Sinobacterium norvegicum: one gene and its partner. The protein of the gene in region 1 interacts with the protein of each later gene in a pairwise test. Links are inferred from orthologs where the notes say so. Each region holds a gene or a part of one and is shown in the gene's direction. Other genes may lie near its edges.

Region 1 (4,711 bases):
ATAGCAGGGCAAGAATGCCGATAACCCAGGCGCTGCCAGCAACCAGCCAGGTTGATTTTGCAATGCTCATACCGGTGTCTTCCATGCGCTCAACTGGTGGTACCAGTAATGAGATCGCTGAGGACCAGGCGGCGAATAAGAGTAGGAAGAAGAAGGCAATTGAGACAATAAAGCCAGCACCCATGCTGCCAAAGGCAACGGGTAGGGTTTGGAAGATAAGACCGGGGCCCGCGCCGGGGTTTTGACCGTTAGAGAAGACGATGGCAAAGATGGCCAGGCCGGCCAATAAGGCGACGACGGTGTCGAGCAGGGCAATGGTAACCGAGGCGCGACCAATAGAGATGTGCTTGGGCAGATGCGAACCGTAGGCAATCATCACCGACATGCCCAAGCTTAAAGTAAAGAAGCTGTGGCCGAGGGCGGTTAGGAATGCGGTGGTGGTAATTTTGCTGAAGTCGAAACTGAATAGGAAGTCGACACTCTGGCCGAAGCCATCGGTGCCGAAGGCGGCGTAAAGCACAAGGCCGGCAATTAACACAAACATGGCCGGCATTAATACGACGATGGCTTTTTCGATACCCTTGCTCAAGCCGCGCATCACGACCACGGCAATCGAGATCATGAAAACAGAGTGCCAGAACAGCATTTCGCCGGGGTTCGCCAGCATTTGGCCGAAGATCGCCTCGATTGATGCGGCATCTTGACCACTGAAGACATTGCTCAGTGACTTCACTAGATAGTTGAGTGTCCAGCCGCCAATCACCGAGTAAAAGGTGAGGATCAGATAGGAGGTTAGTGAGCCTGCACCGCCGACAATACCCCATTTCTTCGATGATTTTTCTTTTTCGGCAATATCTGAAATTGAGCGGCTTGGGCTGTGTTGGCCGCGACGACCAATCATGATTTCGGCCATCAGAATGGGTACACCGATCAGCGCAATACAGAAAAGGTACATCAATACGAAGGCACCACCACCGTATTCGCCGGTGATATAGGGAAACTTCCAAATGTTACCAAGGCCAACGGCGGAGCCGGTGGCAGCCATTATAAAGGCAAAGCGGCCAGACCACTGGCTGCGATTCTGAGTACTGCTCACAATGTTTTCCTCGAGGAGTCTAAAGTAGGGTAAAATATAGCGCGTATTTAGCTGGCCACAATAAACCACGTTACGATTACTATGGCAAATAAGTAGTACTGCCTATGTTGACTTGGCTCAATATTGTGTATAATTCGGCACTTTTTTTTATTGGCTCAACTCCTTGGGCCTCCCAATCCAGGAACAAGTGTAGTGACAGATAAATTAAGAAATATCGCCATCATAGCCCACGTTGACCATGGTAAGACTACCCTTGTAGACAAGTTGCTTGAACAATCAGGCACGCTGGAGCGCAACCAGGGTGGTGAGCGCGTCATGGATAGCAACGATCAAGAAAAAGAGCGTGGCATTACCATCCTAGCGAAAAACACCGCTATCAACTGGAACGGCTATCGTATCAACATTGTTGACACACCGGGCCACGCCGATTTCGGTGGAGAGGTTGAGCGTGTTATGTCGATGGTCGACTCGGTACTGTTGTTGGTCGATGCTGTTGATGGTCCAATGCCCCAGACTCGTTTTGTGACGCAGAAAGCCTTCGAGCAGGGTCTTAACCCAATCGTTGTGGTCAACAAGGTTGACCGTCCAGGCGCACGTCCAGACTACGCGATGGATCAGGTTTTTGACCTCTTCGACAAGCTTGGTGCCACTGACGAACAGTTGGATTTCCCTGTTATCTACGCCTCAGCGTTGAACGGTATTGCCGGCCTGGAAGCCGACGAATTGGCCGACGACATGACGCCGCTGATGCAGATGATTGTTGATAACGTTCCGGCTCCTGAGGTTGATACCGATGGCCCGCTACAAATGCAGATTTCTGCATTGGATTACTCAAGCTATGTTGGTGTTATTGGTGTCGGTCGTGTAACCCGCGGCTCAATCAAACCAAACCAGCAGGTCATGATCGAAAACGCTAACAAGCCCGGCGAGCAGCGCAAGGGTAAAGTATTAGGCGTTATGGGCTATCACGGCCTGGATCGTGTCGAGGTTGAAGAGGCGAGTGCCGGCGATATTATTTGTGTTACTGGTCTGGGTGAGCTGTCTATCTCGGATACTATCTGTGACCCTGAGCATGTCGAAGCATTGCCAGCGTTAAGTGTTGATGAGCCTACGGTAACCATGACCTTCCAGGTTAACGATTCGCCGTTTGCCGGTAAAGAAGGTAAGTTTGTTACTACCCGTAATATCAAAGATCGTCTCGATCAAGAGCTTATTCACAATGTTGCTCTGCGTGTTGCCGAGGGTGATACACCGGATAAGTTTGTTGTCTCCGGCCGTGGTGAGCTTCACCTGTCAGTACTGATCGAATCGATGCGTCGTGAAGGCTTCGAAATGGGCGTTTCTCGTCCAGAAGTTATCCAGAAGACGATCGATGGCGTTCTCAGCGAACCGTTTGAGCACGTAACCATTGACGTGGAAGAGCAGCACCAGGGCTCTATCATGGAAGAAATGGGTAATCGTAAGGGTGAACTGACTAACATGGAACCCGATGGTAAGGGCCGTATTCGTCTTGAATACACTATTCCTGCTCGTGGTCTGATTGGTTTCCGTACGCTCTTTATGACGCTGACCTCGGGGTCTGGCATCATGAACAGTATCTTCGATCACTACGGCCCTGTTAAGGGTGGTGAGGCTGGCGAACGTCAGAACGGTGTTCTTGTCTCGATGGCCAAGGGTAAGGCACTGGCTTACGGTTTGTACTTCCTGCAGGAGCGTGGCCGTCTGTTGATTCCTGCAAACGTCGACGTATACGAAGGTCAAATCATCGGTATTCACACCCGCTCAAACGACTTGGCTGTGAACCCAACCAAGGCCAAGCAGTTGACCAACGTTCGTGCCTCGGGCACTGATGAAGCCTTGACTCTGGTTCCTTATATCAAGCACACGCTTGAGCAGGCGCTGGAATTCATCGAAGACGATGAGCTGGTCGAGGTAACGCCTGAGTCAATTCGTATTCGTAAGAAGCTGTTGACCGAAAACGAGCGTAAGCGTAACAAGAAGAAGTAATTCTTCGGCTGTTAAAAAAAGGCGCCTCGGCGCCTTTTTTTTGTGCCTGCCATTTAATCGAGCAAGACTGAAGCGGGATTGTCCATCATTTTTGATGCGACCACAGTGTTAATCCAAGGGTGGATATTAATAGCTTGTTAACACCGCCGACTTTGGTTGACTTGCGCACTGGCTACTCTAAGATACCGGCCACTTATTTTAGCTTTAATGGGAAGTATTAATGCGATATCTGGCTATTTTCATGTCTCTGTTTTTAGTCTTGGCGCTGCAGTCGCCTGAGGCCTTTGCCAAGAAGAAATTTGGCGGTGGCGGCTCGTTTGGCAAGCAGTTTAAGACGGCGCCTAAACAGCCGACCACGACCAATACCCAGCAACAGAAACAGCAGGGGGCTGCCAATCAACAGCGTAGTTCCAAAAAAGGCATGATGGGCGGCTTGCTCGGTGGCTTATTGGCCGGTGGTTTGTTGGCCGCATTATTTGCCGGCGGCGCCTTTGAAGGGCTGCAGATGGCAGACATATTGATCATTGGAGCCATCGCCTTCGCCATTATTTGGTTTATGCGCCGCCGCCGTCAACCACAGGCGCAGGCTGGGCCATTTAGTCAGCAGCAGGCCAGTGCTGCAGGCGGTGCACCCTTTAATGAGCAGCGTACGTCGCAGCAAGATTTTGAACCGAATCACTCGACTTCTGGTTTCTCTCAGAATACGGCGAGTGCTGCCGATGATATCCCGTTTAATCTGCCCCAGGGTTTTGATGTCGACAACTTTCTTGAGGGCGCACGTGGCCACTACAATGTGCTGCAAAAAGCGTGGAATGAAAACAACCTGTCGATTATGAAGGAATACCTCAGCGATGAGATTTTTCATGCGATGCAGGCCGAACGATTGACGCTGGACAGTGAGCCGCAGACACAGGTGTTGTTTATCAATACCGAGCTGGTACGTGCTGATCAAATGTTTGGCGAGGCCTGTTTAAGCGTTAAGTTTACCGGTCGTTATAAGGATCTAGGCGATAACACCGAAGAGAATATCAGCGAGACTTGGCACTTAGAGCGTAAACTGAATGAAGACAACGCCCCATGGTTAATCGTCGGAATCCATAACGATTAATCCGCAGCGATTTAACCACCGTGAACGTCACGCTGGTTAAATCGTTTCTATACTAGGAATCGGTGTGGATATAGTCGATACTGACAACCATTGGCAGTTGTTTATAATCCTAGATAATTCAGCGATATCGGACTTAATATGCTTGTTCATTACCCCGATTTAAAACCCTATAATCGTCACCGTGTTGAAGTCAGTAGTGTGCATGAACTCTATGTGGAGGAGTGCGGCAGTCCCGATGGCCTGCCGGTTATTGTCGTCCATGGCGGGCCCGGCGTAACCGGCGTCATCAATAGCCGGTCGCTGTTCGATCCGAGCAAATACCGCATTATCTTATTCGATCAGCGTGGTTGCGGTCGCAGCACGCCCTATGCCGAACTGAACGAAAACACCACGGTTGAACTGGTTGAGGATATCGAGCGTATTCGCGAATTTTTGCAGATTGAGCAGTGGGTCGTCGCCGGTGGTTCGTGGGGGGCAACTGTTGCTCTGCTGTATGCTCA
Region 2 (2,934 bases), on another replicon or contig:
CTGCGGGACCAGCTTTCGAGGGGATTAACATCACATCGTAACAACAGCGTGTCGCGCGAATCGTATGGGCAGTGCTAAAATCGCAGTAAGATAAGTACACCATAGCTTTATGGGCGCTGCGACAAACAAATTATTATAGATTTTATTGCCGATATAGCTTGTGGTAATAAAGTTTAACGGCGTGTGTTGTTTCAATGGCTTAGTCTCGTTATTGCGGGGTTGTATAAGCTCGGGCAATATACAAAAACAATTTTAGATCTTTTTTTTATAGGCATGCCTGCGTCACCTAGTGGCGGTAAACAGCGCACTGGCCATTATCATTTGAGAGTTCAATGAGCGAATCAATCGAGTATTTTATTAGCTGTCCACGCGGTCTAGAAGAGTTACTGCGTGATGAAGTATTGGCCCTTGGCGCCGACAAGGCAGCGACCAGTGGGGCCGGTGTTAAGGCAGAGGGTGATTTAGCTCAGCTTTATCGGGTGTGGATGTGGTCACGTTTAGCCAGTCGTATCCAGTTGCCGCTGGCGCGCGTAGAGCTTACCGAGGTTGAGGCGCTGTACAACTGCGCCCGCAATATCGCGTGGGGTCAGCATTTCAATGCTAACCAAAGCTTTGCGGTGGATTTTTCCGGCACCAACCGAATGATCAATAACTCACAATTCGGTGCCTTGAAGATTAAAGATGCGATCGTCGATTATTTTCGTGATAGTTACGGTGTACGCCCGGATGTCGATAAGCGTGACCCAGAGATTCGTATTCAGGCCAGAATGGCAAAAGGCTATGTCAGTATTGCTCTTGATATCTCCGGTGGTCCACTGCACCGTCGTGGTTATCGTCTGCAGACGGGTATTGCGCCGATGCGTGAAAACTTGGCGGCGGCAGTTCTGATGCGCGGGGGCTGGCCTGAAATTGCCAAGCAGGGCGGCGCGTTAATCGATCCGATGTGTGGTTCCGGCACGCTGTTAATCGAGGGCGCGATGATGGCGGCGGACATCGCTCCAGGCCTGAACAGAGAGAGTTGTGGTCTCGATAAATGGCGTGGTCACGATGCCGACGTCTGGCAGCAGGTGGTTGATGATGCTCAGCTGCGAGCGGCCAAGGGTGTGGCAGAGGGTTTGCCGGAAATCCGCGGCTACGACGCCGCCATCAACATGGTACAGCGCGCCGAGCAAAATATTGTCAGCGCCGGGCTGGCCAAGCATGTCAGAGTCTCGGCCAAGTCGGTCGAGCGCCTGAGTCAGCCGACACACATGGAAATAACCAGTGGCCTGGTTGCCTGTAACCCACCCTACGGTGAGCGTATTGGCGAGGTCACCGACCTTATTCCGCTGTATCGTCAGCTGGGCAGCCGGTTGAAATCTGAGTTTGAGGGCTGGAAATCGGTGGTGATTACTTCCAACCCTGAACTCGGCAAGAGGATGGGGCTTAAGGCTCGTAAGAAATACAAGGTTTTCAACGGTCCATTGGAAGCGCAGATACTCTGCTTCGATATTATCGAGAGTAACTTTGTCGGCGACCGGAACGCCGAGCCCGCCGCGGGCAAGGCGAAACATGATACTGAGGCCGATAGCACTGTGGTGTTATCGGCTAATGCGTTGATGTTTGCTAATCGACTGAAGAAAAACCAGAAAAAATTAGCCAATTGGATCAAGCGTGAGAACATCGAATGTTATCGTTTATACGATGCCGATATGCCAGAGTATGCTGTCGCTGTCGATATTTATGGCGACAAGGTGCAGATCAGCGAGTATAAGCCACCGGCTTCGATCGATGAGAACAGTGCCCAGCGCCGCCTGCTCGATACTATTGATGCGACGGCACAGGTATTGAAGATCAACCAAAGCCAAATCAATGTGAAGCAGCGTCAGCGCCAAAAGGGTAAACAGCAGTACGAGCGCAAAGAGGGCAGTGGTGAATACTTCACGGTGAAAGAGGGACAGGTTGAGCTAGAGATTAACCTCACCGATTACCTCGATACCGGTTTGTTCTTGGATCACCGTCCGGTACGTCAATTTATTGCCAGTCAGGCCAAGAATAAACACTTCTTGAACCTGTTTTGTTATACCGGCACAGCCTCGGTTCATGCGGCAAAAGGTGGCGCGCTATCGACTACCAGTGTCGATATGTCGGCGACCTACCTCGATTGGGCCAAGCGCAACTTTAAATATAATAACTTCACCACCGGCACCGGTGTACGAGACAATCATCACCTGATTCAGCAGGACTGCATCAGCTGGATTAAACACAGCCACGAGAGTTATGATTTGATTCTGTTGGACCCGCCGACGTTTTCAAACTCTAAGCGGATGGATGGCACCTTAGACATTCAGCGTGATCAGGTGTCGCTGGTAGAAGATACCATGGCACTGCTAAAACCCGGTGGTCTGCTGATATTTTCGAATAATTATCGCGGCTTTAAAATCGATCCCATACTGGTGGAAAAATACAGTGTCGAGGATGTCAGTCATAAGACCCTCGACCCAGATTTTGTGCGCAACAAAAAAATACACCAGTGTTTTTATCTGCGGGCGAAATAATGCGCCCCGCAATATTTTAATTCACACTCTCGCAGAGACTAAGCCGCTACCACAGCGGCTTTTTTTATGGCTGACGATTCGCTGCAAGTAAATTTTGTCTTGGCTAATCAAGGGATTGCCATATTGACTACGGAGGACTATGTTAGCAGTAGTTTATTTAAAAATAACAGGGAGTAGTGCTATGGAAAATTTCGACATGTCAGGTTATGAGGACCAGGCCATTAATATTGCTATACAGCTTGGCTCGGCCATTCTTATTTATCTTGTCGGTATGATGGTTGCCCGCATGGTCACCGGATTTGTTAACCGGGCGATGGAGAAAAAAGGTATTGAGAAAACGGTCAGCGCCTTTGTCGGTAATATTATTCATGGCCTGGTGGTTGGTTTGGTCTTGGTT

The links. The genes of interacting proteins can lie anywhere in the genome.
Region 2: the proteins of typA (region 1) and rlmKL interact in binary tests that used the Escherichia coli proteins (3 or more experiments, as listed by UniProt). The link is inferred for Sinobacterium norvegicum from one-to-one orthologs.

Annotation. Positions count from the first base shown.
Region 1 is NZ_CAKLPX010000002.1:167,434-172,144, forward strand. Bases 749-3,695 are described here. They hold typA (translational GTPase TypA), read left to right. Parts: upstream 749-1,288; coding sequence 1,289-3,103; downstream 3,104-3,695. Other genes in these bases: L9P87_RS09775 (sodium-dependent transporter), read right to left, coding at 749-1,096; L9P87_RS09785 (Tim44 domain-containing protein), read left to right, coding at 3,345-3,695. In the rest of the region: more of L9P87_RS09775, read right to left, coding at 1-748; more of L9P87_RS09785, read left to right, coding at 3,696-4,211; pip (prolyl aminopeptidase), read left to right, coding at 4,350-4,711. UniProt on the Escherichia coli protein: A 50S ribosomal subunit assembly protein with GTPase and nucleotide-independent chaperone activity, required for 50S subunit assembly at low temperatures, may also play a role in translation.
Region 2 is NZ_CAKLPX010000003.1:493,626-496,559, forward strand. It holds rlmKL (bifunctional 23S rRNA (guanine(2069)-N(7))-methyltransferase RlmK/23S rRNA (guanine(2445)-N(2))-methyltransferase RlmL), read left to right. Parts: upstream 1-332; coding sequence 333-2,537; downstream 2,538-2,934. Other genes in the region: L9P87_RS14270 (mechanosensitive ion channel domain-containing protein), read left to right, coding at 2,719-2,934. UniProt on the Escherichia coli protein: Specifically methylates the guanine in position 2445 (m2G2445) and the guanine in position 2069 (m7G2069) of 23S rRNA. Methylation occurs before assembly of 23S rRNA into 50S subunits.